One region of the Streptomyces sp. NPDC088745 genome, then DNA from elsewhere that is predicted to be linked to it. Evidence: predicted binding sites of a transcription regulator. Region 1 holds the regulator's gene; the other holds the start of a gene.

What was found. The regulator HrcA, encoded in region 1, represses chaperone genes, less so after heat shock. The targets are predictions, from matches to a motif close to TTNGCACTCNGNNNNNCNGAGTGCNAA.
Region 2: a site for HrcA is predicted at 11,636-11,662, ahead of groL (chaperonin GroEL). Genes of this name have one in related genera too.

The regions. Positions count from the first base shown of each region.
Region 1 is NZ_JBIVLB010000003.1:4,511-20,213, reverse strand. It holds gene ACIP93_RS09250 (AAA family ATPase) at 1-869, opposite strand, end outside; gene ACIP93_RS09245 (hypothetical protein) at 1,064-1,711, opposite strand; gene ACIP93_RS09240 (VOC family protein) at 1,756-2,148, opposite strand; gene ACIP93_RS09235 (16S rRNA (uracil(1498)-N(3))-methyltransferase) at 2,258-3,001, opposite strand; gene ACIP93_RS09230 (nitronate monooxygenase) at 2,998-4,095, opposite strand; gene dnaJ (molecular chaperone DnaJ) at 4,188-5,327, opposite strand; gene hrcA (heat-inducible transcriptional repressor HrcA) at 5,328-6,344, opposite strand; gene ACIP93_RS09215 (MBL fold metallo-hydrolase) at 6,517-7,272, shown strand; gene ACIP93_RS09210 (DUF3097 domain-containing protein) at 7,283-8,110, shown strand; gene hemW (radical SAM family heme chaperone HemW) at 8,226-9,458, opposite strand; gene ACIP93_RS09200 (SpoIIE family protein phosphatase) at 9,512-11,458, opposite strand; gene ACIP93_RS09195 (two-component system response regulator) at 11,962-12,546, shown strand; gene ACIP93_RS09190 (AMP-binding protein) at 12,578-14,467, opposite strand; gene lepA (translation elongation factor 4) at 14,932-15,703, opposite strand, start outside.
Region 2 is NZ_JBIVLB010000001.1:418,228-433,930, reverse strand. It holds gene nagA (N-acetylglucosamine-6-phosphate deacetylase) at 1-1,000, opposite strand, end outside; gene ACIP93_RS01885 (ROK family protein) at 1,000-2,022, opposite strand; gene ACIP93_RS01880 (sugar isomerase) at 2,533-3,438, opposite strand; gene ACIP93_RS01875 (extracellular solute-binding protein) at 3,699-4,970, shown strand; gene ACIP93_RS01870 (DUF3263 domain-containing protein) at 4,996-5,277, shown strand; gene otsB (trehalose-phosphatase) at 5,358-6,191, shown strand; tRNA gene ACIP93_RS01860 (tRNA-Met) at 6,238-6,314, shown strand; gene ACIP93_RS01855 (trehalose-6-phosphate synthase) at 6,371-7,789, opposite strand; gene ACIP93_RS01850 (glucosyl-3-phosphoglycerate synthase) at 7,900-8,847, opposite strand; SAM riboswitch class I at 9,019-9,146, shown strand; gene thrC (threonine synthase) at 9,162-10,448, shown strand; gene ACIP93_RS01840 (MoaD/ThiS family protein) at 10,478-10,753, shown strand; gene ACIP93_RS01835 (cold-shock protein) at 11,196-11,399, shown strand; gene groL (chaperonin GroEL) at 11,831-13,453, shown strand; gene ACIP93_RS01825 (Uma2 family endonuclease) at 13,654-14,256, shown strand; gene ACIP93_RS01820 (PTS transporter subunit EIIC) at 14,260-15,703, opposite strand, start outside.

The sequences.
Region 1 (15,703 bases):
ACCACCGACGCCTCGACCAGCGCGTCGAGTTCGCCGCCGTCCGCGAACACCGTCTCCACCTGCTGCGCGGTGAAGTTGCCGGTGAACGCCGACAACTTGGCCCACAGCAGCCGCTCCGCCCGCCCGCACAGGTCGTGGCTCCACGCGATCGCCCGCAACAGGGTGCGGTGCCTGGCCGGCTGCTTGGGTCCGTGTATCAGCACCCCGAACCGCGCCCCCGGCTCGCACAGGCTGCCGTAGAGCTGCTGCGGCGTGGTGTTGTTCCCCAGGGTGCGGGCGGCCAGCAGGACGCTCAGCGGGTCGCCGTCGAGGCGCTCGGCGAGCAACCGGGTCCAGAACACCGGCAGGTCCACCCCCTGCACCGCCGCCTTCTCCCGCAGGAGTTCCACGGTGTGCTCGCGCGACAGCGGCCGCAGCGGCACCCGGTACTCACCGGGCACGCCGACCGCGCCGCGGCTGGTCACCAGGATCTGGAGCCCCGGGCACGCGTCGTGCAGCCTGCCCACCAGATAGGCGCAGCCCGCCCGGACGTGCTCGCAGGTGTCCAGCACGAGCAGGCCGCGCCGTCCCGCCAGCAGCCGCAGCACCGCCTCCATGGGGTCGGTGCCGCTGCCGGGTGCGGTGCCCGCGTGGAGCGCCGCGGCGACGGTCTGCGGAACGAGGGCGTTGTCCGCGCAGTCCGAGAGGTCGGCCCGGTGCACGGGGAGGTCGGTGACGGTCTCGGCGATGCGGGCGGCGAGGTGCGTCTTGCCGACCCCGGCGGGACCGGTGAGGGTCACCAGCCGGGTGTCCGCGAGCACGTCGAGCAGCTCGTCGAGGGACGGCTCGCGGGGGAGCCGGGGGACGGGAAGGCCGTGTGCGGGGGGCATGGGACCCACTCTGGCCGGGCCCGGAGAGGGCGCGCGCCCCTGCGGTCCGGAGATCCGTACACCTAATTCGGCGGGCCGCCGCCGCGTAGGTATGCGGGAGGCGGCCTCGTGCGCCGCTCCCGGGCCCGTCGGGCCTGCCGGGTCCGCCGGGCCTGCCGGGTCCGCTCGTACGCCGCCGTCCCCGTCGCGCGTGCTCACTTGCCGGGGGGACAACCGCACGTGGGTGCGGGGTCCGGCGCGGGGGCGGGGCCGACGGTCACGGTCACCGTGACGGTGGGCCGGGGGGCGGGCGGGTCGGGCGAGGGGGCGGGGGCGGGCCGGGTGGCGGTGGCGGTGACCGTCCTGGTGGGGCGCACGGTGGGCTCCGGGGGCGGGCTCCAGGTGGGCGGGCGGGTGGTGGGCCGGGCTCCGCAGTCGCCGAGCACGCTCACCCGGAACACGGTGCGCCCGCCGACCTCGGCGGCCAGGTCGCCCCGTACGCAACGGCCGTCGCGCTCCTCGGTGACCCTCCCGGCGACGCGGATCTCCTCGCCGTCCTTGGTCTGCCCCTCGCACGCCACGGAGGCGACGCCGGACGCCGTCGCCGGGGACGGCCGGACCGAGGGGAGCGCACTCCCCCGCGCACCGCCGCCGACCGTGGACGTACAGGTCAGCCAACTGACGTCGAAGCCGGCGCGCTCCAGCGCACGCGTGCCGGCCCGGTCGGTGGTCAGCGCCACCGCGAAGGAACTCGGGCCGCCTTCGCCGCCGGGTTCGCAGGCGGCCGCGCCCGCCGCCGTCGCACCGGCGAGGACCGCCGCCGCGAGGACGCGCCTGTGCCGTGCTCGCCTCCGTGCCCCCATGTCCGGCAGCCTCCCACCGCCCCGGTGCGAAGGACAGGCGCGTTTCAGCCGCCGAGCAGCAGCCACTCCTGGAGCTCGACCAGGTTCCCCTCGGGATCCTCCAGGTGGGCCGCCCGCATGCGCTCCGTCAGCGGCGCCGGCCCGTGCACCAGCACCGCACCGCGCGCGGTGATCTCCGCGCAGTACCGGTCGAGGTCGTCCACCCGCAGCACCACGAACGACCGGTGCCCCGCGGGCTGCCCGGCGACCTCGCCCAGCAGGCCGGCCATCACCGCGCGGTCCTGGAGCGCGATGCCCGCCGACCCGGTCGACGGGGAGAACTTCTCGTACGGCCCGTCCACGAACCCGGACTGGGCCCGGAGCCCCAGCACCTCGCCGTAGAAGCGGTAACAGGCGGCGAAGTCGGTGACCAGCAGCCTCACCTGTGCGAGTTCCATGGCGCTCTCCCTCGGTGCGAGTGACATCCGTGGTCTTCCGCGCGATCCGGCCGCGGCCCGGTCCCCGGCACCCGTGCCCGCGGGCGGGCGCCCGGCTCCGGCGCCGGGGTCAGGACCACCGTCCGGTGCGTCCCAGCAGCAGCGCGGTGGCCGCCGTGCCCGCCGTGCTCGTCCGCAGCACGCTGCGGCCCAGCCGGTACGTTCCCGCCCCCGCCCGCGCGAACAGTTCCAGCTCCTGCGGCGAGACCCCGCCCTCGGGACCGACCACCAGCACGAGGGAACCCTCCGCGGGCAGCTCCGCGAGCGCCAGCGCGGCGCTGTCGGCGTCGCGGTCCTCGTGCAGGACGGCGGCGAAGTCGGCGGTGGCCAGAAGTGCGCCCACCTGCTTGGTGCTCATGGCGTCGGCGATCTCCGGGAAGCGGAGCCTGCGCGACTGCTTCCCGGCCTCCCGCGCGGTGGCCCGCCACTTGGCGAGGGACTTCGCGCCCCGCTCGCCCTTCCACTGGGTGATGCAGCGCGCCGCCTGCCACGGCACGACGGCGTCCACACCGGTCTCGGTCATCGTCTCCACCGCCAGCTCGCCGCGGTCGCCCTTGGGGAGTGCCTGCACGACGGTGATGCGCGGCCGGGGCTCCTCCTCGACGACGGTCCCGACGACCTCCACGACGAGCCGGTCCTTGCCCTCCGCGGCCACCACGACGGCCTCGGCGCCGCGCCCGCGCCCGTCGGCGAGGACGACGTCCTCCCCCGCCGTCAGCCGCCGCACGGACACCGCGTGACGCCCCTCGGGGCCCGCCAGGACGTACTGGCCGCCCTCGGGCACGTCCTCCACCACGAACACCGGCGCCGTCATGACGTCGACCTCCTCAAAGCCATCTCCGTCCACGCCGCGTCCGCCTCGGCCGACAGCACCTGCACCAGCCGCCCGGCGGGCAGGTCCCTCGCCAGCCGGTGGCCCTGCCCCGCCCACAGCGCCATGCCCTGGGCGTCCCCCACCCGTGCGGCGGCCTGCCGCAGCCCGGCGGTCAGGTAGTGCACCTCCGGGTAGGCGGAGGGCGCGTACCGCCCGTGCTCGCGCATGAAACGGTTCACCAGCCCGCGCGCGGGCCGGCCGGAGAACGCGCGGGTGAGTTCGGTCCGTACGAACAGAGGGTTCTTCAGGGCGTTCTTGTGCAGGGCGTGCGCACCGGACTCGGGGCACGCGAGGAACGCCGTGCCGAGCTGTGCCGCGTCCGCCCCGGCGGCCCGCACGGCGGCGATCTGCGCCCCGCGCATCAGCCCTCCCGCGGCGACCACCGGCAACTGCACGGTCTCGCGGACCTGCGTCACCAGCGACAGCAGCCCCAGGCCCCCGCTGCCGTCGGTCTGCGGGTCGTCCCGGTGGGTGCCCTGGTGGCCGCCGGCCTCGATGCCCTGCACGCACACGGCGTCCGCGCCCGCCCACTCGGCGGCCTGCGCCTCCTCCGGGGTGGTGACCGTGACGATCGTGTACGTCCCGACGTGCGCCAGCGCGTCGAGCTCGTCCCGGGAGGGGCAGCCGAAGGTGAAGGACACCACCGGCACCGGGTCGTCGACCAGGAGCGCCAGCTTGGCCTCGTACCCGTCGTCGGTGCCGTGGTCGTCCTGCTCGGCGATCGGCGTCTCGTACCAGGCGCTCTCGCTCGCGAGCTGCTGCCGGTACAGGTCGACGGCCGCCGGATCGGCGGCGGCCTGCGGCATGAACAGGTTGACGCCGAACGGCTTCGAGGTCAGCGCACGGAGCTGCTTGATCTCCTCGTACGTTCCGTCGGCGGTCTTGTACCCGGCGGCGAGGAAGCCGAGCCCGCCCGCGTCCGACACGGCCGCGGCCAGCTCGGGGCGGGACACCCCGCCGGCCATGGGCGCGGCCACGATTCCGCGCCGGCACAGCTCTCCCAGCGCGGGCACCACCCGGGTCTCAACAGACATGCCCGCATCGTTTCACGACACGGCCGACCCGCCGAATCGAACAGGAACGGGGCCGGGCCGCCAGGCCCGGCCCCGTTCCGCCACCCACCGGCTCAGCGGCCGTTGAAGGCGTCCTTCAGCCGCGAGAACAGTCCCTGCTGCCCCGGCTGGAACTGGCCCTGCGGCCGTTCCTCGCCGCGCAGCTTCGCGAGCTGGCGCAGCAGGTCCTCCTGCTGCGGGTCCAGCTTCGACGGCGTCAGCACCTCGACGTGCACGATGAGGTCACCGCGCCCGCCGCCGCGCAGGTGCGTCACGCCGCGCCCGTGCAGCGGCACCGACTGGCCCGACTGCGTACCGGGACGGATGTCGATCTCCTCGACCCCGTCGAGCGTCTCCAGCGGCACCTTGGTGCCGAGGGCGCCCGCCGTCATCGGGATGGTGACCGTGCAGTGCAGGTCGTCGCCGCGCCGCTGGAAGGTGGGGTGCGGCTGCTCGTGGATCTCCACGTACAGGTCGCCGGCGGGGCCGCCGCCGGGGCCGACCTCGCCCTCGCCCGCGAGCTGGATGCGGGTGCCGTTGTCGACACCGGCCGGGATCTTCACCGTCAGGGTGCGACGGGAGCGGACGCGGCCGTCGCCGGCGCACTCCGGGCACGGCGTCGGCACGACCGTGCCGAAGCCCTGGCACTGCGGGCAGGGGCGCGAGGTCATGACCTGGCCGAGGAAGGACCGGGTGACCTGCGAGACCTCACCGCGCCCGCGGCACATGTCGCAGGTCTGCGCGGAGGTGCCGGGGGCCGCGCCCTCGCCGCTGCACGTGGTGCAGACGACGGCGGTGTCGACCTGGATCTCCTTGGTGGTGCCGAAGGCCGCCTCGTTGAGGTCGATCTCCAGGCGGATCATGGCGTCCTGGCCGCGGCGGGTGCGCGAGCGCGGGCCGCGCTGCGACGCCGTGCCGAAGAAGGCGTCCATGATGTCGGAGAAGTTCCCGAAACCGCCCTGGCCGAAGCCGCCCGCGGCACCGCCGCCGCCGGAGGCCGACAGCGGGTCGCCGCCGAGGTCGTAGACCTGCTTCTTCTGCGGGTCCGACAACACCTCGTAGGCGGCGTTGATCTCCTTGAAGCGCTCCTGGGTCTTCGGGTCCGGATTGACGTCCGGGTGGAGCTCACGGGCGAGGCGCCGGAACGCCTTCTTGATTTCGTCCTGGGAAGCGTCGCGGCGCACGCCGAGTACGGCGTAGTAGTCCGTGGCCACTTACGACTCCGCCAGGATCTGTCCGACGTAACGTGCCACTGCGCGTACCGCTCCCATCGTTCCGGGGTAGTCCATGCGGGTCGGTCCGACCACGCCTAGTTTGGCGACTGCCTCGTCGCCCGAACCGTAGCCGACTGCGACCACGGACGTTGAACTGAGTCCTTCATGGGCGTTCTCGTGCCCGATGCGCACCGTCATGCCGGACTCGGTGGCCTCGCCGAGCAGCTTCAGCAGTACCACCTGCTCCTCCAGCGCCTCCAGTACGGGGCGGATGGTGAGCGGGAAGTCGTGGCCGAAGCGGGTGAGATTGGCGGTGCCGCCGATCATCAGCCGTTCCTCGGTCTCCTCCACCAGTGTCTCAAGGAGAGTCGCGAGCACCGTCGAGACGGTTCCCCTGTCCTCCGGCTCGAACGACTCGGGGAGGTCCTGCACCAACTGCGGCACGTCGGCGAACCTGCGGCCCACGACCCGGCTGTTGAGCCGGGCCCGCAGGTCCGCGAGGGAGGTCTCGCCGAACGGCGCCGGGCAGTCGATCATCCGCTGCTCGACGCGGCCGGTGTCGGTGATCAGCACCAGCATCAGCCGGGCCGGGGCCAGTGAGAGAAGTTCCACATGGCGCACCGTGGAGCGCGTCAGCGACGGGTACTGCACGACCGCCACCTGCCGGGTCAGCTGCGCGAGCAGCCGCACGGTGCGGGCGACGACGTCGTCCAGGTCCACGGAGGCGTCCAGGAAGTTCTGGATGGCACGCCGCTCCGGCGTCGACAGGGGCTTGACCCCGGCCAGCCGGTCGACGAACAGCCGGTACCCCTTGTCGGTGGGGATGCGCCCGGCGCTGGTGTGCGGCTGGGCGATGAACCCCTCGTCCTCCAGGGCCGCCATGTCGTTGCGCACGGTGGCCGGGGAGACCCCGAGCTGGTGACGCTCGGTGAGGGCCTTGGAGCCGACGGGCTCCTCCGTGCCGACGTAGTCCTGGACGATGGCGCGCAGCACTTCAAGTCTGCGTTCACTGAGCATCGCGCACACCTCCAAGCCGTGATGTTCCCTGGTGCCGATCGGACATGTGGAGCTTGTGCCCCGGTGTCCCGCTTGGCACTCACCGTGTGCGAGTGCCAGCGATTCCCCGGGTCAGTGTACGGCGGCGCGGTCCGGTCCGGGCAAGGGCGGCTGCTCACGCTAGCGTCACGGTATGGACATGCGATGGGAAGAGGCAGGCTGGGAACGTCTCGCTCCGGGGGTCGGCAGGCGGCGGATGCCCGGCTGGGACGCCACGATCGGCCTGGTGGCGGGGGCCCGGGGGGCCCTGCTGTACGACACGGGCTCCTCGCTGCGGGAGGGCGCGGAGGTACGGACGCAGGCCGAGGCCCTCCTGGGCCGCAGAGTGACGCACGTCGCTCTCGGCCACCCGCACTTCGACCACGTCCTGGGCACCGGGGCGTTCGCCGGCGTCGAGGTCTTCGCCGCGTCCGGCATGGACGTCCTGCTGACCACGCAGCGCGACGCGCTCGCCGACGACGCGGCCCGGCAGGGGGTGCCGCACGACGCCGCCGTCGAGGCCGCGGAGCTGCTGCGCGCCCCGCGGCACCTGGTGTCCGACGAACGCACCCTCGACCTGGGCAGCGGGCGCGGTGTCCTGTTCGCCAACCTGGGGCCCGCGCACAGCGGGCACGACCTGGTGGCCCTCGTACCGGGCCTCCGGGGCGGCCCCGGGGTCGTCTTCTGCGGGGATCTGGTGGAGGAGTCCGGGGAGCCGCAGGCGGGCCACGACGCGGTCGGCGGGCGGTGGCCCGAGGCGTTGGACCGGCTGCTGGCTTTGGGCGGCGAGGACGCCGTGTACGTGCCGGGGCACGGGGCCGTGGTGGACGCGGCGTTCGTACGGGCGCAACGGGACGCGCTGGCGCGCCGTTTCGGGGTCTCCCGACCGGTCGCGCGGCCGGTGTCGTAGCGTCGGCGGCATGCGCAGTTACAGCCCGGACTTCACGCCGCCGTGGAAGAAGCCGAAGCCCGTCCCCGAACTGGCCGCCGAGTACGACCTGGTGGTGGAGGAGGTGTCGACGGGCTTCTGCGGTGCGGTCGTCCGTACCGAGAAGACGGCGCAGGGGCCGACGGTCACCCTGGAGGACCGCTTCGGCAAGCACCGGGTGTTCCCGATGACCCCGGCGGGCTTCCTCCACGAGGGGACGCCCGTGACGCTGGTGCGCCCGTCCTCCGGTGCCGGTCCGGTGCGTCCCGCCCGTACCGCCTCCGGGTCGGTCGCCGTCGCGAACGCCCGCGCGCGCGTGGCGCGGGCGGGGCGCATCTACGTGGAGGGGCGGCACGACGCGGAGCTGGTGGAGCGGGTGTGGGGCGACGACCTGCGCGTCGAGGGCGTCGTCGTCGAGTACCTGGAGGGCATCGACGACCTGCCCGCGATCGTGGCCGACTTCGCCCCGGGCCCGGACGCCCGGCTGGGCGTCCTGGTCGACCACCTGGTGCCGGGCTCGAAGGAGTCCCGGATCGCCGCCCGGGTGACGGACGCGGACGTCCTGGTCGTCGGGCACCCGTACATCGACGTCTGGGAGGCCGTGAAGCCGTCGTCGGTGGGCATCCCCGGCTGGCCCCGGGTTCCGCGCGGCCAGGACTGGAAGACGGGCGTGTGCCGGGCGCTGGGCTGGCCGGAGAACACCGGGGCGGCCTGGCAGCACATCCTGGGGCGGGTGCGTACGTACAAGGACCTCCAGCCGGAGCTGCTGGGGCGCGTCGAGGAACTCATCGACTTTGTGACGGCCCCGGAGGACGACTGAGCGCCGCAGGACCGCTGAGGGCGGCACCCGGTGCCGGGGCGCCGGGGGGCGTGTCCGGCGCCGGGGGGTGTGTCAGGCACCGGGGGGTGTGTCAGGCACCGGGGGCGCCCCCGGCTCAGTCCACGAGGTCCCGCACCACGGCGTCGGCCAGCAGCCTGCCGCGCAGGGTGAGGACCGCGCGGCCCTCGGTGTAAGGACCGTCGTCCAGGAGGCCGTCCCTTACCGCCTTCTCGGCGGCGGCCAGCCCGGCGGGCTTCAGCAGGGACAGCTCGCAGCCCTCCACGAGGCGCAGTTCCAGGAGGATGCGCTCGACCCTGCGGTCCTCGTCGGAGAGCACCTCGCGTCCGGCGCCGGGGGACTTCCCGTCGCCCAGCGCCTGCGCGTAGGCGCCGGGGTGCTTCACGTTCCACCAGCGGACCCCGCCGACGTGGCTGTGCGCACCGGGTCCGGCGCCCCACCAGTCGGCGCCGCGCCAGTACAGCTCATTGTGCAGGCAGCGGCCCGCCCGGGAGGTGGCCCAGTTGGACACCTCGTACCAGGAGTACCCGGCGGCGGCGAGCGCCCGCTCCGTCATCAGGTAGCGGTCGGCGTGCACGTCGTCGTCGGTCATCGGGACCTCGCCGCGGCGGATGCGCCGGGCGAGCTGGGTGCCCTCCTCGACGATCAGGGCGTACGCGCTCACGTGGTCGGGGCCCGCGCCGATCGCCGCGTCCAGGGAGGCCTGCCAGTCGGCGTCGGACTCCCCCGGGGTGCCGTAGATCAGGTCCAGGTTGACGTGGTCGAACCCGGCCGCCCGCGCCTCGGCGACACACGCCTCGGGCCGTCCGGGGGTGTGCGTGCGGTCCAGGATCCTCAGGACGTGCTGTCGGGCGCTCTGCATGCCGAAGGAGACCCGGTTGAAGCCGCCCTCGCGCAGTTCGGCCAGGTAGGCGGGGTTCACCGACTCCGGGTTCGCCTCGGTGGTGACCTCGCAGTCGTCGGCGAGGCCGAACTCCTCGCGGATCGCCCCCAGCATCGTGACGAGGTCGGCAGCGGGCAGCAGGGTCGGCGTGCCGCCGCCCACGAACACCGTGCGCACCGGGCGCGGGTCGTCGCTGAGGACCTTGCGCGCCAGCCGCACCTCCTCGGTCAGCGTCGCCGCGTAGTTGTCCCGGGAGGCGAGCGCGCCGCCCGAACCGCGCAGCTCGGTCGCCGTGTAGGTGTTGAAGTCGCAGTAGCCGCAGCGGGTCGCGCAGTACGGCACGTGCAGGTAGAAACCGAGGGGCCGCTCCCCCGCGTTCCGCAGCGCGTCGGGAGGCAGCGCCCCGTCCTCGGGCATGGGCTCACCATCAGGCAGTACGGAAGGCATGCCCCCATTGTCCGCCCTCCGCGCGCCTTCCCGTCCCGCGGCCGCCCGGCGGGCTACTCGGCGCGCAGCACCAGCAGCGCGAGGTCGTCGTCGGGCGGCTCGTCCGCGAAGGAGTGCACCGCCCTGGTGATCCGCTCCGCCACCCCCTGCGCGGACAGTCCCGCGCACCGGGCGAGCTCCGCGGCGACGCCCTCGCCGTCGTCGAACATCGCCCTGCCGCGGCGGCGCTCGGTCACCCCGTCGGTGACGCTCAGCAGGGTCTCCCCCCGTGTCAGGACGAACGTCTCGCTCTCGTACGTCGCGTCGTCGAGGACGCCGAGCAGCACTCCGGGCCGGCCGGCCGTCCGGACCTCCCCGTCCGGTCGCAGCACCAGCGGCAACGGATGCCCGGCGCTGGAGACCGTGCAGCGCACACCGCCGCCGTCGGCCTCCGGCAGCGGCTCCAGCTCTCCGTACAGCATCGACAGGAAACGTGCCTGCGGCCCGTCGGGGAGTTCCTGTCCCCCGGCGGCGGCGACCAGCCGGGCGGCGGCGTCCGCCGACTCCGTCGCGTCGTCCAGCAGCAGCCTGTTGAGCCGGTCCAGCACCTCCGCCACCTGGTAGCCCTCGCGGGCGAGCAGCCGCAGCCAGGGGCGCACCAGGCCGGTGACCACCGCGGCCTCCGGGCCGTTGCCCTGTACGTCGCCGAGCGCGAAGCACCAGCGTCCGTCGGCGGCGTGGAAGATGTCGTAGAAGTCGCCCCCCGCGACGCCCTCGCCGCGCGGCTCGTAGACGAGCGCACTGGTGATCCCGGGGATCTGGGCGACCTGGCTGGGCAGCAGGGCGCGCTGCAGCACGTGCGAGATGGTGGCCTGCTGGGTGTAGCGGCGGGCGGCTCCCACGGCGAGGGCGACACGGCGGACGAAGTCCTCGATGAGCCCGGTGACCTCGTCGGGGATGCGCAGCATTCCCGCCCTGCCGAGCATCAGAACGCCGACCCTGCGCCCGCCGACGACCATGCGGCAGGCGAGCACCGCCCCGGCGCCCGAGAAGCCCTCGCCGGTGCCGGGCCAGGGAAGCGCGACCGGACCGCCGCGCGCCGAGTCCGGCAGCCGGGGCGGCTCCTTCTCCAGCAGCGTGCGCAGCTCCTCCATGCACGCCTCGCGCGCGTGCCAGACCCGGGCCAGGCGGGGTTCCGCGGAGGGTCCGCCGCCCTCCGGGTCGAGCCACACGGCACACCAGTCGGCGAGCCGGGGCACCAGGAGCTGGGCGGCGAGCGCCACCACCATGTCCTGGTCGAACTGCCCGGCCAGCAGGTCGGAGGCCTCGGCGAGGAACGACAGGGCCCCCCGGTTGATCCAGTCGGGGTCCTCGTCACGGGCCTGCCGCCGGGGCAGCGGGGCGAGGATCTCCGCGGCCCGCAGCCCCCGCTGGAGGGCCTGGTGGGCGGCCGGGGAGGTGAGATCGGCGGGCGTGAACGCCGGACCGTCCACCGGGGAGGGCTGCCAGCCCTCCAGCGGGAGGGCGGCCCAGACGGTCTTGAGTCCGGTGCGGTAGGTGACGCCCCAGCTCTCGGCGAGCCCCGCGACGAGATGCAGCCCCCTGCCGTACTCGGGGGCGGCGCTGCGGTCGTGCCGCTGCGGTTCGTTGCGCACGACACGGGCGGGGTGGTGGTCGGAGACCTCGATGACGAGGGCGGCGGCCTCGCCGGTGGCGCGTGCGGGCTCGACGCGGCAGAGCAGCTCCACGGTGGTGCCGGCGTGCACCACCGCGTTGGTGACGAGTTCGTTGACGACGAGGCAGGCGTCGTCGGCGAGCCGGCCGGCGAAGTTCTCGTCGGCCGGCAGCAGGGGGGTGCCGGACCAGTCGACGATCGCAGCGCGCAGGAACTTCCGGGCGGCGGACGGGGCGAGTGGGTTGCCGGGCAGGCTGGTGCGGGCGTAGGGCTGGATTTCGTACCTCCCGGCCCACGGGGCTGTCGCAGGGGGTTCGGCGTCCCGCTGCGTCGGAATGGATGTCACGATGCGCTCCTGAGTCGCTTGTCGCAGCGCGCCGCCCACGGCTGATCGGTTGCCGTAATGCGCCGCTCACGACAACCACAGGGTGACAGACTGAGCCTGCCCATAAGCACCGAGTCACCGAAGTCGGCCGCAATGAACGAAGCCCGTGCAGTCCCACGCGCTGTTGCCCGCTCGGTCGACCGTGCCCCGACACGCGCCGCCACCAGCGCCGGTGTCCCCTGCGCCGAGGGCGGGCACGCGGTGCGCCACGCCGGTGAGGACCGGGCGCACTCCCGCACCCCGCGCCCCCGGCCCGCCGTGACAGCCGCTCCGCGGGACGGTGACTCAGGGGTGCGGCTGCCGCAGACGCAGGCGGGCGCTTCCGCCGGACCCAGCACTCCTCCCGCTGCTGAAACGCGTCACCCGCGTCCGCGCCGCGTTCGACGGCCCCCGACATCCCGAAGCAGGCCGACGCCCCACGGGAACCGGCCGGCCCATCACCGACGCTGTGAGGCGAGTAGACGATGACCACTGAGGCACTGCGGACCGAACGCGCCGGCATCCTGCTCGTGGACGACATGGAGGACAACCTCATCGCGCTGGAGGCGGTCCTCGGCGCACTGAACGAACCCCTGGTGCGGGCCCGTTCCGGCGAGGAGGCGATGAAGGCGCTCCTGCGCCAGAAGTTCGCCGTGGTTCTGCTGGACGTACGCATGCCCGGCATGGACGGCTTCGAGACGGCGTCCCACATCAAACGGCTCGACCAGACGAAGGACGTCCCGATCATCTTCCTGACCGGCACGGAGAACGATTCCGGTTACGCCTTCCGGGGTTACGCCACCGGTGCCGCCGACTTCCTGACGAAACCGTTCGACCCGTGGGTGCTGCGTGCCAAGGTCAACGTCTTCCTGGAACTGCACCGCAAGAACCGTCAGCTGGAGCGGCTGCTCGCCCAGGAGCGCCGTCAGTTCGAAATCCTCGCCGGACAGTTGGCGCGGATCGGCGAACAGGTCGAGCAGGAGTGCCCGGACACCGCGTCGCCGCTGCGGAACCAGGTGGCCCGGATGCGGGAGACCCTGACGGAGATGCGTCGCGACCACAGCGCTTAAGGTCACCACGCATCTCCGTGCCGAACGGGGTTCAGACCTCGCGGGACCCCGCGTACATCTCGTCGATCAGGTGCTTGTACTCGCGCTCCACGACCGGACGCTTCAGCTTCAGGCTGGGTGTCAGCTCGCCGTTCTCGACGTCCAGGTCGCGCGGCAGCAGCCGGAACTTCTTGATGGTCTGCCAGCGCTGCAGACCCTCGTTGAGTTCCTTGACGTACCCCTCGACGAGATTCCGGGTCTCGGGGGCGGCGACGACCTCCGCGTACGACGTCGCCTTGAGGCCCTGCTCCTGCGCCCAGGCGAGGATCGTCGGCTCGTCGAGCGAGATGAGCGCCGTGCAGAAGTTCCGGTCGGCGCCGTGCACCAGGATGTTGGAGACGTACGGGCAGACCGCCTTGAACTGTCCCTCGACCTCGGCGGGCGAGACGTACTTGCCGCCGGAGGTCTTGATGAGGTCCTTCTTGCGGTCGGTGATCCGCAGATAGCCGTCCGGCGAGAGTTCGCCGATGTCGCCGGTGTGGAACCAGCCGTCGGACTCCAGGACCTCCGCCGTCTTCTCCGGCAGCCCGTGGTAGCCCTGCATGATGCCGGGGCCGCGCAGCAGGATCTCCCCGTCCTCGGCGATGCGGACCTCGGTGCCGGGGAGCGGCTTGCCGACGGTGCCGGTGCGGTACGCCTCGCCGGGGTTCACGAAGCTGGCGGCGCTGGACTCGGTGAGCCCGTACCCCTCCAGGATGTGGATGCCGGCGCCGGAGAAGAAGTAGCCGATGTCGGGGGCGAGCGCCGCCGAACCGGAGACACAGGCACGCAGCCGTCCGCCGAACGCCTCACGGATCTTCGAGTAGACCAGGGTGTCGGCGACCTTGTGCTTGGCGTTCAGCGCGAACGGCGCGGTGGCCTGCCCGGTGCGCCGGAAGTTGTCCTGCGTCACCTTCGCGTACTCACGGGCGACGCCCGCCGCCCACTGGAAGATCTTGTACTTCGCCCCGCCGCCGGCCCGCGCCTTGGAGGCGACGCCGTTGTAGACCTTCTCGAAAATGCGCGGCACGGCGGCCATGTACGTCGGCTGCACGACCGGAAGATTCTCGATGATCTTGTCGATGCGGCCGTCGACGGCGGTGACGTGCCCGACCTCGATCTGTCCGGAGGTCAGCACCTTGCCGAAGACGTGCGCCAGCGGCAGCCACAGGTACTGGACGTCGTCCTTGGTGATCAGACCGGTGGCGATCGTCGCCTTCGCCATGTACGACCAGCAGTCGTGCGGCAGCCGTACGCCCTTGGGGCGGCCGGTGGTGCCGGAGGTGTAGATGAGGGTGGCGAGCTGCTCCGCGGTGATGGCCGCGACGCGTTCCTTGACCGCCTCCGGGTTCTTCTCCAGGTACGCCGCGCCGCGGGCCTCCAGGTCGGCGAGTGAGAGCACCCAGCCCTCGGGGTCGCCGTCGACGGCCGTGGCGTCCTCGGTGTTCACGACGACGACGTGCGCCAGATTCGGCAGCTCCGAACGCTTCTCACGGGCCTTCGCGAGCTGGGCGGCGTCTTCGGCGATCAGGATCCGGCTCTCGGAGTCCGCGAGGATGTACGCCGACTCCTCGGCGTTGGTGGAGGGATAGACCGTGGTGGTGGCAGCTCCGGCGCACATCACGCCGAGGTCGGCGAGGATCCACTCGACGCGCGTGTTGCAGGCGAGAGCGACACGCTCCTCGGGCCTGACGCCCAGCTCGATGAGGCCCGCGCCGATCGCGTACACCCGCTGGGCGGCCTGCCCCCAGCTCAGCGAGCGCCACTCGTCAGGACCGCGGCCGCTCGACGGCGGTACCGGATACCGGTAGGCCTCGGTGTCGGGCGTGGCGGCCACGCGCTCGACGAAGAGGGCCGCGACGGACGGCGGCCGGTTCTCGATCATGGTCTGTGTGTCGCTCACGACGTCCTCCGGGCCCACGGCATTGCTGCGCGACTGGCTGGTATTTAACTGGCGAGTAACAAACGATCAGTGATCAGACTAGAGCGCATGGGCCTGGTGCGTAAGAGCCTCCGAGCCCTCCTTTTGATAACGGCCCGCACGGCGCCGGCTTGACCCCCGGCCCGGCCCGGCGCTGGCGGCGGGACGGCGTCGGCCTCCGCGTCGACACGCGCGTCGGCGGCGTTCTCGGCTCACCGGCGTGTCCGAATCGGCGGGCCCGCCCGGGTCTGTCGCGGAACCGGCGACAACCGCGGCGGCCCCCGCTGCGGTGTCCGGGACGGAAGCGGAAGCGTCCGACAAACATTTCCCCGGTCCCTTTTGGGAATCACATAAGTGTCCGTAAAGGTTTTTTTCGCGCCCATCAATGCAGAAAGCGCCCGTCCGTGGAACGGACGGGCGCTTTCTCACGCGGCGCGGCGGAAGTGTTACTTCTTGGCCTTGCCGCCGGAATCGTCGCTGGAGAGCACAGCGATGAAGGCCTCCTGCGGCACCTCGACGCTGCCGACCATCTTCATGCGCTTCTTGCCCTCCTTCTGCTTCTCCAGGAGCTTGCGCTTGCGGGAGATGTCACCGCCGTAGCACTTGGCGAGGACGTCCTTGCGGATGGCGCGGATGGTCTCGCGGGCGATGACCCGGGAGCCGATGGCCGCCTGGATGGGCACCTCGAAGGCCTGGCGGGGGATGAGCTCGCGCAGCTTGGCGACGAGCCGCACGCCGTACGCGTAGGCGGCGTCCTTGTGCGTGACGGCGGAGAAGGCGTCGACCTTGTCGCCGTGCAGCAGGATGTCGACCTTGACGAGAGCGGCGGACTGCTCGCCGGTCGGCTCGTAGTCCAGCGACGCGTAACCGCGGGTCTTGGACTTCAACTGGTCGAAGAAGTCGAAGACGATCTCCGCGAGGGGGAGCGTGTAGCGGATCTCGACGCGGTCCTCGGAGAGGTAGTCCATGCCGATGAGCGTGCCGCGGCGGGTCTGGCAGAGCTCCATGATCGCGCCGATGAACTCGCTGGGGGCCAGGATGGTGGCCCGTACGACCGGCTCGAAGACGTCCGAGATCTTGCCCTCGGGGAACTCGCTCGGGTTGGTGACCGTGTGCTCGCTGCGGTCCTCCATGACGACGCGGTACACCACGTTCGGCGCGGTCGCGATGAGGTCGAGGCCGAACTCGCGCTCCAGGCGCTCGCGGATCACGTCCAGG
Region 2 (15,703 bases), on a different contig from region 1:
CGACCGACAGGCCGTCGACCGTCACCGAGCGGCGGAAGGCCGTGTCCAGGGTGAGGGTCGAGCCCGCGATGGAACCGCCCTCGACCAGGCGCGCGACACCGTCCTTGACCTCGACGGCGAGCGGTCCGAGGTCGTACCGGCCGTCCCCGAAGCCCGCCGCGTCCATCGCGTCCGTGATCAGCGCGACGCGGTCCGCGCCCGCGTGGTGGTACGCGAGCTGGAAGGCGCCCGGGTGCAGGTGGGTGCCGTCGTTGATCAGCTCGACGGTGACCCGCTCGTCCTCCAGCAGGGCGACGATGGGGCCCGGGGTGCGGTGGCCGATGGCGGGCATCGCGTTGTAGAGGTGGGTGGCGACGGTGGCGCCCGCGTCGATGGCCGCGCGGGTCTGCTCGTACGTGGCGTCCGTGTGGCCGATCGCGGCGATCACGTTGTTCTCGGCCAGCAGGCGTACGGAGTCCAGCCCGCCCGGCAGCTCGGCGGCCAGCGTGAACATCTTGGCCGTGCCGTGCGCGGCGTCCATCAGCTTGCGCACGTCCGCCGGGTCGGGGGCGCGCAGCAGCGACTCGCTGTGCGCGCCCTTGCGGCAGGGGGAGATGAAGGGGCCCTCGAAGTGGATGCCGGCCAGGTCGCCCTGCTGGACGATCTCGGCGAGCAGCGCGGCGCGGTCCGCCAGCACGTCCATGTCCTCGGTGACGGTGGAGGCGACCATCGTGGTCGTGCCGTGCCTGCGGTGCGTGCCGACCGCGGTGAGGACCTCCTCCGGGGTGCCGGAGGTGAAGGACGCGCCGCCGCCGCCGTGGACGTGCATGTCCACGAAGCCGGGCACGATCCAGTGGCCGGAGAGGTCCCGCGCGGGGGCGGCGGGGGCGGCGGAGTCGGGGAGCGCTCCCGCGATCCGTGTGCCGTCGACGATGACCCGGCCGCCGTCGACGGTGCCGGTGGGGAGCACCACCTTGGCGCCGGTCAGGACGTGGACCTGGCTGCCCTTGCTGCTGGCCATCAGTCGGATACCTCCGTGGGGGCCATGACGTCGGTGTGCATGGCGTGGGTGTGGGGGCGGTGGTGGGGGTGCGGGCCGTCCTGGGGACGGGTGGTGTCGTTGTACGTCTCCAGGAGGTCCCAGGCGAGGAGGCCCGCGCCCAGGCACCCGGCCGTGTCGCCGAGGGCGGCGGGGACGATCGCCGGGAGTCTCTGGAAGGTGACGCGCTCCTCGACGGCGGCGCGCAGGGGCGCGAACAGGGTCTCCCCGGCCTCGGCCAGCCCGCCGCCCACGATGATCGTGCGCGGGTCGAGCAGGGTCAGCGCGGTGACCAGGCCGTCGGCGAGGGCGTCGACGGCGTCCTGCCAGACGGCGAGCGCCCTCGGGTCCGCGGCCTCGACGGCCTTCGCGCAGTCGGCGGCGTCGGCGTCGGGTTCGCCCGACGCCTGCGCCCAGGCGAGGGAGACGGCGGAGGCGGAGGCGTACCGCTCCAGGCAGCCGCGCTGGCCGCAGCCGCAGTCGACGCCGCCGGGGCGCACCACGATGTGGCCGATCTCGCCGGCGTTGCCGTGGGCGCCGGCCTCGATGCCGTCGCCGATGCCGATGGCGCCGGCGATGCCGGTGCCGAGCGGTACGAAGAGGAAGCGGTCGGTGCCCCGGCCCGCGCCGACGCGGCCCTCGGCGAGGCCGCCGGTGCGGACGTCGTGGCCGAGGGCGATGGGGATGCCGCCGAGGCGCTCGCTCAGGAGGGCGCGCAGGGGGACGTCGCGCCAGCCGAGGTTGGCGGCGTACAGCGCGACGCCGTTCTCGGCGTCGACGAGGCCGGGGACGATCACGCCGGCGGCGCGGGCGCTCTCGCCGAAGTGGGTCTCGCCGTGGGCGCGGAGGTCTGCGGCGAAGGCGAGGATCGACTCGACGACGGCGTCCGGGCCGCGGTCCCGGCCGGTGGGGCGGCGGGCCTCGTGGAGAAGGGTGCCGTTGGGGGCGACCAGGGCGGCTTTCATGCCGGTGCCGCCTACATCGAGGGCGATGACGTGATTCACGGGGTCAGTGTCGCGCGTCTGCCCTGAGAGGTCTAGTCCATTGCCTCTGTCGGGGACGCGAACGGCCACGACCCACCCACACGGCTCCCACCGGGGGGCGCCCCTTCAGGGGCGCGGGGAACCGCGCGCCCCGCCACGACGCACCCGCACGGCTCCCACCGGGCGGTACGCCCCGTCAGGGGCGCGGGGAACTGCGCGCCCAGCCACCCACTCACCTGCACGGGAACCGTGCGCCTGGCCGCGCGGCGAGCGCTTTAGGGAAAGGGGCGGGTCCGGGGCCTCTCTGCCCAAGCCGGGCGAGGCTGACGCATCCGGTACGGGGACTGAGCTCTCGGCCTCGGCGGAGGAGCTCGCCCGGCACAGGCGCTTGCGCAGGGGGCAGCACCCGGGTGGGCCGGGAGCGGGAGGGGGCCGCCCCCTTGCCCGCCCGTCCCGCCCCCTTGGGGCGGCCCCGTCGCCCAAGGGGACGGGAAGGTCCCCCAGCCACGGAAGCCCCCCGGCAAGTCGAGATCAGGGAAGGATCACGCTGCGCGACAGGTTGCGGGGGTGGTCCGGGTCGTACCCCTTGGACTCCGCCAGGACGACCGCCAGCCGCTGCGCCCGGATCAGATCCGCCATCGGGTCCGCCGACGCGTGGGCGACCACGCTGCCGCCCACCCGCGTCACGTCCCCCGCCAGCCCCTCCGGCAGCGCGCCGAACATCCACGCCACCCGGTTCGGGCCGGTGATGGAGATCGGCCCGTGCCGGTATTCCATCGCCGGGTACGACTCGGTCCACGCCCCCGCCGCCTCGCGCATCTTCAGCCCCGCCTCCTGCGCCAGGCCGTACGTCCAGCCCCGCCCCAGGAACGTCCACTGCTCGGCCGACGTGACCGCCTCGGGCAGCGGCTCGGTGACCGCCAGCTCGGCGTCGACGGCCGCCTCCGCCACCGTCTTGACCCCGTCCGCCAGCTTGCCCGTACGCTCCAGGCCCGCCCGCAGGAAGGCGAGGGCGGTGGTCGCGAAACGGGTCTGGACGACGGACTCCTCGTCCGCCCAGTCGAGCACGGCGACGGTGTCCGCCGCGGACATGACGGGCGTCTTCGGGTCGCCGGTGAGGGCGAGCGTGGGCGCGGTGCCGCGGACCTCGGCGAGCAGCGCCAGGACCTCGCTCGTGGTGCCCGAGCGTGTGATGGCCACCACACGGTCGTACGAACGGCCCACCGGGAACTCCGACGACGCGAAGGCGTCCGTCTCGCCCTGGCCCGACGCCTCGCGCAGCGCCGCGTACGCCATCGCCATGAACCACGACGTGCCGCAGCCGGTGACCGCGACGCGCTCACCAGGCAGGGGAAGGCCCTCGAAGTCGGCCGCGTACTCGGCGGCGCGCCGCCAACAGGTCGGCTGGGTGGCAATCTCAGTTGCGGTGCGGGACATGCGCGACGGCTCCTAGAACACGGACGGACACGGGCGGACACGGGATGACCTTGCTGCCGCTCTGCTTAGCAGGCCGTACGCGATTTGCGGAAGGTGTTGCGGAAGAGATACCCAAGTGGTGTAGACCTCGCGGTCGCACATGGGCCAAAATCGCAACTCATGTGGACAAGGGCGCAGGTGGCGCGCGCAACGCCTCACAAGGGCACGCGTACATCAACGTCAACAAGCAACAAAACGGGCAATAAAGGGTGGAACGGGCTGTGCAGCGGCGCTACTTGGGTCTGACCGCGGCAGTCGCCGCACTCACGACGGCGATATCGGTCTCCGGCTGCGGAAGCGTCGGCGGCGCGGGTGACGTCACTCTGCGGCTGGTGGCAGCCGACTACAACCTCGACGGCGGCGACGGCACCAAGAAGTACTGGCAGGACCTGGCCGAGAAGTTCGAGGAGAAGAACCCCGGCATCAAGGTCGACGTCGAGATCCAGTCCTGGAACGACGTCGACCGCAAGGTCGGCGAGATGGTCAAGGCGGGCAAGGCCCCCGACCTGGCCCAGATCGGCGCCTACGCGGACTACGCCTCGGACAACAAGCTCTACTCGGCCGCCGAGATGCTCTCCATCCCCACCCAGGCCAACTTCCTGGACTCCCTCGCCGAGGACGGCAAGGTCCACCGGGTCCAGTACGGGATGCCCTTCGTCGGCAGCACCCGCCAGCTCTTCTACAACAGCACCCTCTTCGAGAAGGCGGGCATCACCGAGGCCCCGACCACCTGGAAGGAGCTCGCCGCCGACGCGAAGAAGCTCAAGGAGGACGGGGTGGCCACCCCGTTCGCGCTGCCGCTGGGCCCCGAAGAGGCCCAGGCGGAGACCCTGAACTGGATGCTGGCGGGCGGCTCCGGCTACGTCGACGAGATCGGTACGTACACCCTCAACTCCTCCGACAACATCGACGCGTTTGAGTTCCTCAAGAACAGCCTCGTCACGCCCGGCCTGACCGGCCCGGTCGCCCCCGGCAAGCTCAACCGCAAGGCCGCCTTCGAGGCCTTCGCCAAGGGCCAGGTCGGCATGCTCAACGGCCACCCGTCGCTGATGCAGCAGGCCGAGAAGAACGGCGTGAAGTACGAGATGGCGCCGCTGCCCACCCCCGACGGCAAGAAGCGCCCCTCGATGGGCGTCGCCGACTGGATGATGGGCTTCAAGCAGAACGGCCACCGCAAGGAGATGGGCAAGTTCCTCGACTTCGTCTACAGCGACGCGAACGTCATCGCCTTCGCCGACCGGTTCGACCTGCTGCCCGTCACCCTCACCGCCTCGCAGAAGATGGCCTCCGACAGCAAGCACCAGAAGGTGCGCAAGTTCCTCCAGGCGCTGCCGTCCTCGGTGTCCTACCCGGTCTCCAAGACCTCCTGGGCCAAGGTCAGCGAGAGCATCAAGCAGCAGATCGGCACGGCCGTCGAGCCCTCGAACACCCCCGCGGGTGTCCTGGGCGTCCTCTCCCGTGAGGCCGCCGCGCTGGACAGCGCGACGCAGTAGCGGAGCGTCGGCCTAGGCTGGACGCATGTCTGAGCAGCAGCCGTACGAGAACGGGCCCGGCCCGGACGGCCCCCCCGCCGCCGGGGGGCTGTCCGCCCGCGAGCTGGCCGTCCTCGAAGTGGAGCGGCGGGGCTGGCCCGGGCCGGGGGCCAAGGAGCGGGCGATCCGCGAGCAGCTCGGCATCTCGCCCACCCGCTACTACCAGCTCCTCAACGCGCTCCTGGACGACGCGAGGGCGTGGGAGCACGACCCGGCGACGGTCAAGCGCCTGCGCCGGGTCCGCGACGACCGCCGCGCCCGCCGCTGACCTCCTGGCGGTGCCGGGCCGGAGCCGTGCGGCCGGAACCCCCCGTCCGGCCCGGGGGGCCGCTCGGTAGGCTCAGCGGTATGGACACTCTTCCCGAACCGTCCACCCCGGCCGGTCGCGACGCCCTCGCCGCCCTGCTGGCCGAGCCCGCCCGCGCCCTCGTCGCGCTCGACTTCGACGGCACCCTCGCCGACATCGTCGCCGACCCGGAGCAGGCCCGTGCCCACCCCGGCGCCGTCCCCGCCCTCGCGGCCCTCGCCCCGCACGTGGCGTCCGTCGCGATCGTCACCGGGCGCCCGGCGGGCGTCGCGGTGCGCTACGGCGGCTTCGCGGGAGCGGCCGGCCTGGAGCACCTCGTCGTCCTCGGCCACTACGGCGCCGAGCGCTGGGACGCCCGCTCCGGCACCGTGAACGCCCCCGCCCCCCACCCCGGCATCGCCGCCGCCCGCGGCGAGCTCCCCGGCGTGCTCGACGCGCACGGGGCCTGGCGCGGCACCTGGGTGGAGGAGAAGGGCCAGGCGGTCGCCGTCCACACCCGGCGGGCCAGCGACCCCGAGGCCGCCTTCGAGGCGCTGCGCGCACCCCTCGCCGAGCTCGCCGCCCGGCACGGGCTGATCCTGGAACCCGGCCGCCTGGTGCTGGAGCTGCGGCCCCCCGGCGTCGACAAGGGCGTCGCGCTGGAGGCGTACGTGCGCGAGGTCGGCGCCCGGTGCGTGGTCTACGCGGGCGACGACCTCGGCGACCTCCCCGCCTACGCGGCCGTCGAGAAGCTCCGCTCCGACGGGGTCCCCGGCCTCCTGGTGTGCAGCGGCACCGCCATCCCCGAACTCGCCGAGCAGGCCGACGTGTTGCTGCCGGGACCGGCCGAGGTGACCGCCTTCCTGGCCGGCCTCGCGGAGCGCATCGCCGGATAACCGATTTCCCACCGCCGCCGAAACCCCGTACTGTCATGTTCACCGACGCGGGGTGGAGCAGCTCGGTAGCTCGCTGGGCTCATAACCCAGAGGTCGCAGGTTCAAATCCTGTCCCCGCTACCAAGAGGTACGCCGAAGGCCCGGAACCCCGCACAGGGGTTCCGGGCCTTCGGCCGTTCCTAGGCGCGCAGCGCCTCGAGCTGGTCCAGGAACCACCGCGCGGGCGGCAGCGCCGTCGCCGCCGCCGCGAGCCGCTTGGTCCGCTCGGCGCGCTCCCCGGGTTCCATCGACAGCGCCTCGTGCAGCGCATCCGCCGTGCCCACCACGTCGTACGGGTTCACCACGACCGCGTCCTCGCCCAGCTCCTCGTACGCCCCCGCCTCCCGCGAGAGCACCAGCGCGCAGCCCTCGTCGGAGACCACCGGGATCTCCTTGGCGACCAGGTTCATGCCGTCCCGGATGGGGTTGACCAGCGCCACGTCCGCGAGGCGGTACGCGGCCAGGGAGCGCGCGAAGTCGTCCTTCACGTGCAGGACGACCGGGGTCCAGGACGGGGTGCCGTACGTCGCGTTGATGTCGTCCGCGACCCGCTGCACCTCCTGCGTGTACTCGCGGTACACCGCCAGGTCCTGCCGGGAGGGGTAGGCGAACGCGATGTGCACCACCCGTTCGCGCCACTCCGGGCGGGTCCGGAGCAGGTGCTCGTACGCCAGCAGGCCGCGCACGATGTTCTTGGACAGCTCGGTGCGGTCGACGCGCACGATCGTGCGCCGGCCGGAGCCGCCGACCTGCTCGCGCAGCGCCGTCAGCCGCTCCGCCACGTCGTCCCGGTGCGCCCGCTCCCGCAGGAAGTCCGCGTCCGCGCCGAGCCCGTGCACCCCGATCCGCTTGCCGTCGAGCGCCTCCTCGCCCAGCACGCTCAGCGCGCACTGCGTGAACGCGTCCGCCCAGCGCCGGGTCAGGAAGGCCGCCCGGTCCGCGCCGAGGACGCCGCGCAGGAGCTGCTCGGCGATGTCGTCGGGGAGGAGGCGGAAGTAGTCCACCGGGGCCCACGGGGTGTGCGAGAAGTGGCCGATGCGCAGGTCGGGGCGCAGCTCCCGGAGCATGCCGGGCACCAGGCACAGGTGGTAGTCCTGGACGAGGACCGTCGCCGCCGGGGCCGCGGACTCCGCGAGCGCCTGCGCGAAGGCCCGGTTGTACGTCTCGTACGCCGCCCACTGGCGGCGGAACTCCGCGTCGAAGACCGGCTCCAGCGGGGTCTGGTAGAGCAGGTGGTGGACGAACCACAGCACCGAGTTCGAGATGCCGTTGTACGCGTCGGCGTGCGTGTCCGCGTCGATGTCCAGCATCCGTACGCCCGGCTCGCCGACCCCGCGCCGCACCGCCTCCCGGTCGCCCTCGCCGAGCGCCGAGCACACCCACAGCGCGTCGGCGTCCGGACCGATCGCGGACAGGCCGGAGACCAGCCCGCCGCCGCCGCGCCTGGCGGTCAGCTCGCCGTCCTCACCGAGGGAGTAGGTCACCGGGCCCCTGTTGGAGGCGACGAGGATCTCGGCCTGGACCGGCGGGGGCTGCTCAGCGTCGTACGGGGAAGTCATGTGGCGAAACCTAGCCGGTAAGGATTCCCCTCAAACGTGCGTGCGGCCGTGCCGACGCGACGCGTCCGGCCGGTCACGGTCCGTGCGGAGCCCGCCCCGGACCGGGGGCGTCACGCGGCGTGACGTGCCGCGTACTCCGCGATCTCCCGCATCGGCGGGCGCTCCTCGGTGTCCACGGGGTGGGTGCGCGGCACGAAACGCGCGCCGACCCGCTCGAACTGGGTGAGGGAGGGGCGGATCAAATGCCCCCGGGAGAGGCGCAGTTGGGCGGTGCGGTAGATCGCGGCGGCCATCCGGCCCAGCGCCTGGCCGTCCTGGTGGCGGTGGACGCGCACCCCCACGTCCACCTGGGCCAGCGCGTCCAGGCCCACCGTGTGCAGGGCGTCGATGAGCAGGCCGAGCTCGACCCCGTAACCGACCGGGAAGGGCAGCCGCTCGAGCAGCGAGCGGCGGGCCGCGTACTCGCCGCCCAGGGGCTGGACGAAGCCGGCCAGCCGGGGCCAGTGCAGGTTGAGCAGCGGGCGGGCCATCAGCTCGGTGACCCGGCCGCCCTGGCCCGCCGCGCCGTCGAGCGGGCGGTCGTAGGTGGCCTTCACGAAGTCGACGGCCGGGTCGGTGAGCAGCGGGCCGACGACCCCGGAGACGAACGAGGCGTCGAAGTCCCTCAGGTCCGCGTCCACGAAGCAGACGACGTCCCCGGTGGTGACCAGGAGTGAGCGCCACAGGACCTCGCCCTTGCCGGGCAGCGGCGTCAGGCGCGGCAGGATCGCGTCCCGGTGCACCACCCGGGCGCCCGCCCCGGCCGCCGCCTTCGCGGTGCGGTCGGTGGAACCGGAGTCGATCACCACCAGCTCGTCCACCAGGGGGAACGCGGGGCCCATCAGGTCCCGGCGGATCGTGGCCACGATCTCGCCGACCGTCGCCTCCTCGTTCAGGGCGGGCAGGACCACGCTGACGCTCAGCCCCTGGGCGGCCTTGGCGGCGAGCAGCAGTTCCGGCGGGCGGTCGGCGGCCGACCAGGACCGCGCCCCAAGCCAGCGCTCCACCTCTTCCAGCACGCCGCTCCACTCCCGTCCCTGTGGTCGTTCCTGTGATCCATCTCGCGCTCCGGACGTCTGGCACACCCGTCCGGGGGTTCGGTTACAGTCTTGAACAACGCGGACGACCTGTGCATGTCGGGGTCCTCCGCACACAAACACCCGGCCGTCCGCGCGGCGCCGGCGTCATAGCGCTCATCCAGAGGGACAGAGGGAAACGGCCCGTTGAAGTCCCGGCAACCCCCCGGCCGACCGCGAGGTCAGGTCGGGAAGGTGCCAATTCCGTCTCGCGACGAAAGTCGTCGCGGGGAAGATGAGGAAAGGACCTCGCCATCATGGCTGTGCAGACCACCGAAGCCGCTCCGCAGACCGTCGACCTCGGCCCCGCCGCCGCCCTCTCCTGCCGCGAGTGCTCGGAGCGCTTCGAGCTCGGCCCGATCTTCGCCTGCCGGCTGTGTTTCGGCCCGCTGGAAGTCGCCTACGACCTGCCCGCCGGTGACGCGGAGGAGCTGCGCAAGCGCATCGAGGCCGGTCCGAACAACATCTGGCGCTACGCCCCCCTCCTGCCCGTCCCGGCCGACGTCGCCGAGAAGCCCAGCCTGAACCCCGGCTTCACGAAGCTGGTCAAGGCGGACAACCTGGCCCGTGAACTGGGCGTCACCGGCGGCCTGTTCGTCAAGGACGACTCCGGGAACCCGACCCACTCCTTCAAGGACCGCGTCGTCGCGATCGCCGTCGAGGCCGCCCGCGCCTTCGGCTTCACGACCCTCTCCTGCTCCTCCACCGGCAACCTGGCGGGCGCCGTCGGCGCGGCCGCCGCCCGGGCCGGCTTCCGCTCCTGCGTGTTCATCCCGCACGACCTGGAGCAGGGCAAGGTCGTCATGGCCGCCGTGTACGGGGGCGAGCTGGTCGGCATCGAGGGCAACTACGACGACGTGAACCGCTTCTGCTCCGAGCTGATCGGCGACCCGCTCGGCGAGGGCTGGGGCTTCGTCAACGTCAACCTGCGCCCGTACTACGGCGAGGGCTCCAAGACGCTCGCGTACGAGATCTGCGAGCAGCTCGGCTGGCGGCTGCCGGACCAGATCGTCATCCCGATCGCCTCGGGCTCCCAGCTCACCAAGATCGACAAGGGCTTGCAGGAGCTGATCAGGCTGGGTCTGGTCGAGGACAGGCCGTACAAGATCTTCGGCGCCCAGGCGGAGGGCTGCTCGCCGGTGTCGACGGCCTTCAAGGCGGGGCACGACGTGGTCCGCCCCCAGAAGCCGGACACGATCGCCAAGTCGCTCGCCATCGGCAACCCGGCGGACGGCCCGTACGTCCTGGACATCGCCCGGCGCACCGGCGGCGCGGTCGAGGACGTCAACGACGAGCAGGTCGTGGACGCCATCAAGCTGCTGGCCCGCACCGAGGGCATCTTCGCGGAGACCGCGGGCGGCGTGACCGTCGGCGTGACGAAGAAGCTCATCGAGGCCGGCCTGCTGGACCCCGCCCTCACCACCGTCGTCCTCAACACCGGCGACGGCCTCAAGACGCTGGACGCGGTGGCCCCCACCACCGGCCCCTCCGCGACCATCCGCCCGAGCCTGGACGCGTTCCGCGACGCCGGCCTGGCACGCTGAATTCCCCCGTACTGGAAAGGCTGAACACCATGAGCGTCAAGGTCCGCATCCCCACCATCCTGCGCACGTACACGGGCGGCGAGGCCGAGGTGGCCGCCGAGGGGGCGACCCTCGCCGAGGTCATCGCCGACCTGGAGAAGAACCACACGGGCATCGCCGCGCGCGTCCTGGACGACCAGGGCAAGCTGCGCCGCTTCGTGAACGTGTACGTGAACGACGACGACGTCCGCTTCGAGAGCGGCCTTGAGACGGCCACCCCGGACGGCGCCGGCGTCTCGATCATCCCGGCCGTCGCCGGCGGCTGACCGCCGCCCCTGCCGTGGGGGCGTCCGCACGCCCCAACGCGCTCCGCACCGACCCCTGTTGCCCCCTCCGCACACAAGCGGAGGGGGCAATTCTGCAGGGTTGAAAGGGGTAGAGTGGGGGAAGCCCCGGTCGCCGCCCATGCCCCGCGCATATGAGAAGGCGACAAGATGCGGCCCGTGTGCCCGAGCGTTTTGCCGCCGATGCACACGCTATGTCCGGCCCGACTTGCCCCGGAAACGCGAGAGTTGACCGTTCCGGGCGTTCGGGCGTGCCCAGAATTCTCGTCCAATTGACCTGTTGCAGAGGGCAGTTGGGCGGATACATTCAGCCGCGGTCGACGCGCTACGGCGCACGCCCACCGCGATCCTGTCGGCGGGTGGGGTCTGACCCGGGGTCGCGAAGTGCGGCCCCGCGCAAGGGCCAGTAATAGGGGAGTTAGGCATGGCTCAGGGCACCGTCAAGTGGTTCAACGCGGAGAAGGGGTACGGCTTCATCGCGGTCGACGGTGGTGCGGATGTTTTCGTCCACTACAGCGCGATCCAGATGGACGGCTACCGCACCCTTGAAGAGGGTCAGCGAGTCGAGTTCGAGATCTCGCAGGGCCAGAAGGGTCCGCAGGCGGACATGGTCAAGCTCGCCGTCTGATCTCGGCGCGATCGGCCACCGACGCACTACTCAGCGACTTCACCAGCACTCACACACCTAGGGCCCGCACTCCGTCACCGGGGTACGGGCCCCAGGTGCGTCCGGGCGCACTCCGGCCGCGCGCCCCTCGCGGGCTCCGTCGCGCCCCGGCCGTGCATCCCGTCGCGCCCCGGCCGCGGGTCCCGTCGCACGTCCGGCCCACGACCTGCTGCGCTTCCCGCGATCTGTGGTATCCGCTTGCACTCGCATGGGTCGAGTGCTAATCATTGGCGTTAGCACTCTCCCCGTGAGAGTGACAGAACTTGGACCAGGTTCGGTGAGGCCGAGTGGTGTCGGGGTAAGGAATCCCGGGCATCGCGAGGCCGTCCGTCGCGGGCGCCGAATCGTACGGTCCGGAGAAATCCACCCCAGTCCTGGGAGGACCACTTCACATGGCCAAGATCATCGCGTTCGACGAGGAGGCCCGGCGCGGCCTCGAGCGTGGCATGAACCAGCTCGCCGACGCCGTCAAGGTCACCCTTGGCCCCAAGGGCCGGAACGTCGTCCTTGAGAAGAAGTGGGGCGCCCCCACGATCACCAACGACGGCGTCTCCATCGCCAAGGAGATCGAGCTCGAGGACCCGTACGAGAAGATCGGCGCCGAGCTCGTCAAGGAGGTCGCGAAGAAGACGGACGACGTCGCCGGTGACGGCACGACGACCGCGACCGTCCTCGCGCAGGCGCTGGTCCGTGAGGGTCTCCGCAACGTCGCCGCGGGCGCCAACCCGATGGCCCTGAAGCGTGGCATCGAGAAGGCCGTCGAGGCCGTCTCCGCCGCGCTCCTGGAGCAGGCGAAGGATGTCGAGACCAAGGAGCAGATCGCTTCGACGGCCTCCATCTCCGCCGCCGACACCCAGATCGGCGAGCTCATCGCCGAGGCGATGGACAAGGTCGGCAAGGAAGGCGTCATCACGGTCGAGGAGTCGCAGACCTTCGGCCTGGAGCTCGAGCTCACCGAGGGCATGCGCTTCGACAAGGGCTACATCTCCGCGTACTTCGCGACGGACATGGAGCGCATGGAGTCGGCGCTCGACGACCCGTACATCCTCATCGTCAACTCGAAGATCGGCAACGTGAAGGACCTCCTTCCGCTGCTGGAGAAGGTCATGCAGTCGGGCAAGCCCCTGCTGATCATCGCCGAGGACGTCGAGGGCGAGGCGCTCTCCACCCTGGTCGTCAACAAGATCCGCGGCACCTTCAAGTCCGTCGCCGTCAAGGCCCCGGGCTTCGGCGACCGCCGCAAGGCCATGCTGAACGACATCGCCATCCTCACGGGCGGCACGGTCATCTCCGAAGAGGTCGGCCTCAAGCTGGAGAACGCGGGCCTGGACCTCCTCGGCCGCGCCCGCAAGGTCGTCATCACCAAGGACGAGACGACCATCGTCGACGGTGCCGGTGACAGCGAGCAGGTCGCCGGTCGCGTGAACCAGATCCGCGCCGAGATCGAGAACAGCGACTCGGACTACGACCGCGAGAAGCTCCAGGAGCGCCTGGCGAAGCTGGCCGGCGGCGTGGCCGTCATCAAGGCCGGCGCCGCCACCGAAGTCGAGCTCAAGGAGCGCAAGCACCGCATCGAGGACGCCGTCCGCAACGCGAAGGCGGCCGTCGAAGAGGGCATCGTCGCCGGTGGTGGCGTCGCCCTCCTCCAGGCCTCCGCGGTCTTCGAGAAGCTGGAGCTCACGGGCGACGAGGCGACCGGCGCCAACGCCGTGAAGCTCGCGCTGGAGGCCCCGCTCAAGCAGATCGCCGTCAACGGCGGCCTCGAGGGCGGCGTCGTCGTGGAGAAGGTCCGCAACCTCCCGATCGGCCACGGCCTGAACGCCGCGACCGGTGAGTACGTCGACATGATCGCCGAGGGCATCCTCGACCCGGCGAAGGTGACCCGCTCTGCCCTGCAGAACGCCGCCTCCATCGCCGCGCTGTTCCTCACCACCGAGGCCGTCATCGCCGACAAGCCCGAGAAGGCCGGCGCGGCCGCCCCGGGCGGCATGCCGGGCGGGGACATGGACTTCTAGTCCCCCTGGCAGGTCCCGTACGCACGTCCACCGGGGCGGCACCCCTTTCGGGGGTGCCGCCCCGGTGGCGTTCCCGGGCGGCCGCGGCAGCACGGGCCAGGGGTCACCCCTTCGTGGGATGCTGGCCGGAGTGGCACGTACCCGCCCGTTCGTCGCCCTAGGGTCGGATCGTCCTCGGGCCAGGAGAGAAGGGAACCGCGATGACCGCTGCGATGGCTGAGCACGATCAGCCGCAGACCGTCCGGCCGTGGGACTACCTGCTGGGAACCTGGCGCGGACTGGATGTGCCCGAGGGCTGGCGCGCCGAGATCGACGAAGGACGGATCGTCTTGGTACCGCCGCCTCACCGCCACCACAACGCCATCGCCCATCAGCTCCAGAAGTTCCTCTACGGGGTGCTTCCCGCGGACATGGGGGTCTTCCAGACGCTCGGCGTCCACATCGCCCGTCTCGACAAGCTCTACATCCCCGACCTCGTGGTGATGCCTGAGCGCTTCGTGGCGGACGACGACCCGGACGTGACCGACCCTCTCGACGCGGCCGAAGCGCTTCTCGTCGTGGAGATCACCTCCCGGGGCAACGCCCGTGACGACCGGACCAAGAAGCTCTGGGCGTACGCGCACGCGCCCGTCCCCGCCTACCTCCTGATCGACCGGTTCGACGAGCACGGGCCGACCAGCACCCTGTTCACCGAGCCGCACAACGGCGCGTACAAGCACATGGACCGGGTGCCCTTCGGAGAGCCGGTGGTGTTGCCCGAGCCCTTCGGCGGGGAACTGGACACCTCGCGCTTTCCGCGCTGAGCGTCAGACGGCGACCGGGTCCCCGGGCTGCTCGGGGTCGGCGGCCTGACCGGCCGCCGGGGCGTTCAGTTCCGCCAGCATCGTCCTGGTGAAGCCGAAGGAGTAGGTCGCCAGGAACCCGACGGCGTAACCGACCAGCAGGCCGCCGGCGTAGATCGCGGCCGTCGTGCCGAGGCCCCGGCTGCCCTGGAGGAGGGGGAAGAGCGCCCAGCCGGACGGGCCGATGGCCGTCGAGCCCACCTTGTCGCCCAGCATCGAGAAGAGCCCCACGAAGGCCCCGCCCGCCGCGCCGCCCGCGCAGGCGGTGACGAAGGGGCGGCCCAGGGGGAGGGAGACGCCGTAGATGAGCGGCTCGCCCACGCCCAGGACTCCGGCGGGCAGCGCGGACTTGATGGTGTCGCGCAGGGAGTGGTTGTTCTTCAGGCGCAGGAAGACCGCCGCCGCGCAGCCGACCTGGCCCGCGCCCGCCATCGCCAGGATGGGCAGGAGGACCGTGAAGCCCTGCTGCTCGATGAGGGTGGTGTGGATGGGGATCAGCGCCTGGTGCAGGCCGAGCATGACCAGGGGGAGGAAGAACCCGCCGAGGACCAGGCCCGCGAAGGCGCCGGTGTGGTCGAGCAGCCAGTTGGCGCCCGTACCGATGGCCGTGGAGACCTCGCCCGCGACGAACATCAGCCCGAAGATCGTGACCAGGCCGGAGAGGAGGACGGTGAGGGTGGGGGTGACCAGGACGTCCAGGGACTCCGGGACCCACCTGCGGCACCACTTCTCGACGTGGACCGCGAGGACCGCCGCGCCCAGCGCGCCGAGCACGCCGCCCTGACCGGGCGAGAGGGTCTGGCCGAACGCGTCGATCTTCGCGACGCCGGGGAAGACGATGATCGCCGCGACCGCACCGCCCAGGATGGGCGTGCCGCCGAACTCCTTCGCCGTGTTGAAGCCGACGAACACCGCGATCAGCGCCATGAAGCCGGACGCGATGGAGGCGAGGGCGGGGGTGACGGCCGGGAGCCATCCCAGGTTGACGAGCAGTCCGTTGAGGCCGGCGATGATGCCGCAGCCGATGAGGGCGGGGATCAGCGGGACGAAGATGTTGGCGATGCGGCGCAGGAAGAGCTTGAACGGGGTTGCGTTCCTCGCCTTCTGCGCGGCGCGCAGCGCGGCGCCCTCGGCGGCCAGTTGCTCGGCGGTCGGGGCGCCGGCGGAGGCGGACCTGTCCTCCTCGACGAGGGCCTCGAACTCGGGGGCGACCCGGGCGACCGTGCCCGGCCCGAGCACGATCTGGTACGTGTCGTCCTCGACCACGCCCATGACCGCGGGCACCGCCTTCAGGGCGTCGTCCTGGACGAGCGAGCGGTCGCGCAGGCCCAGCCGGAGCCGGGTCATGCAGTGGGCGACCGAGGTGACGTTGTCCGCGCCGCCGACGAGCGGAAGGATCGCGGCGGCG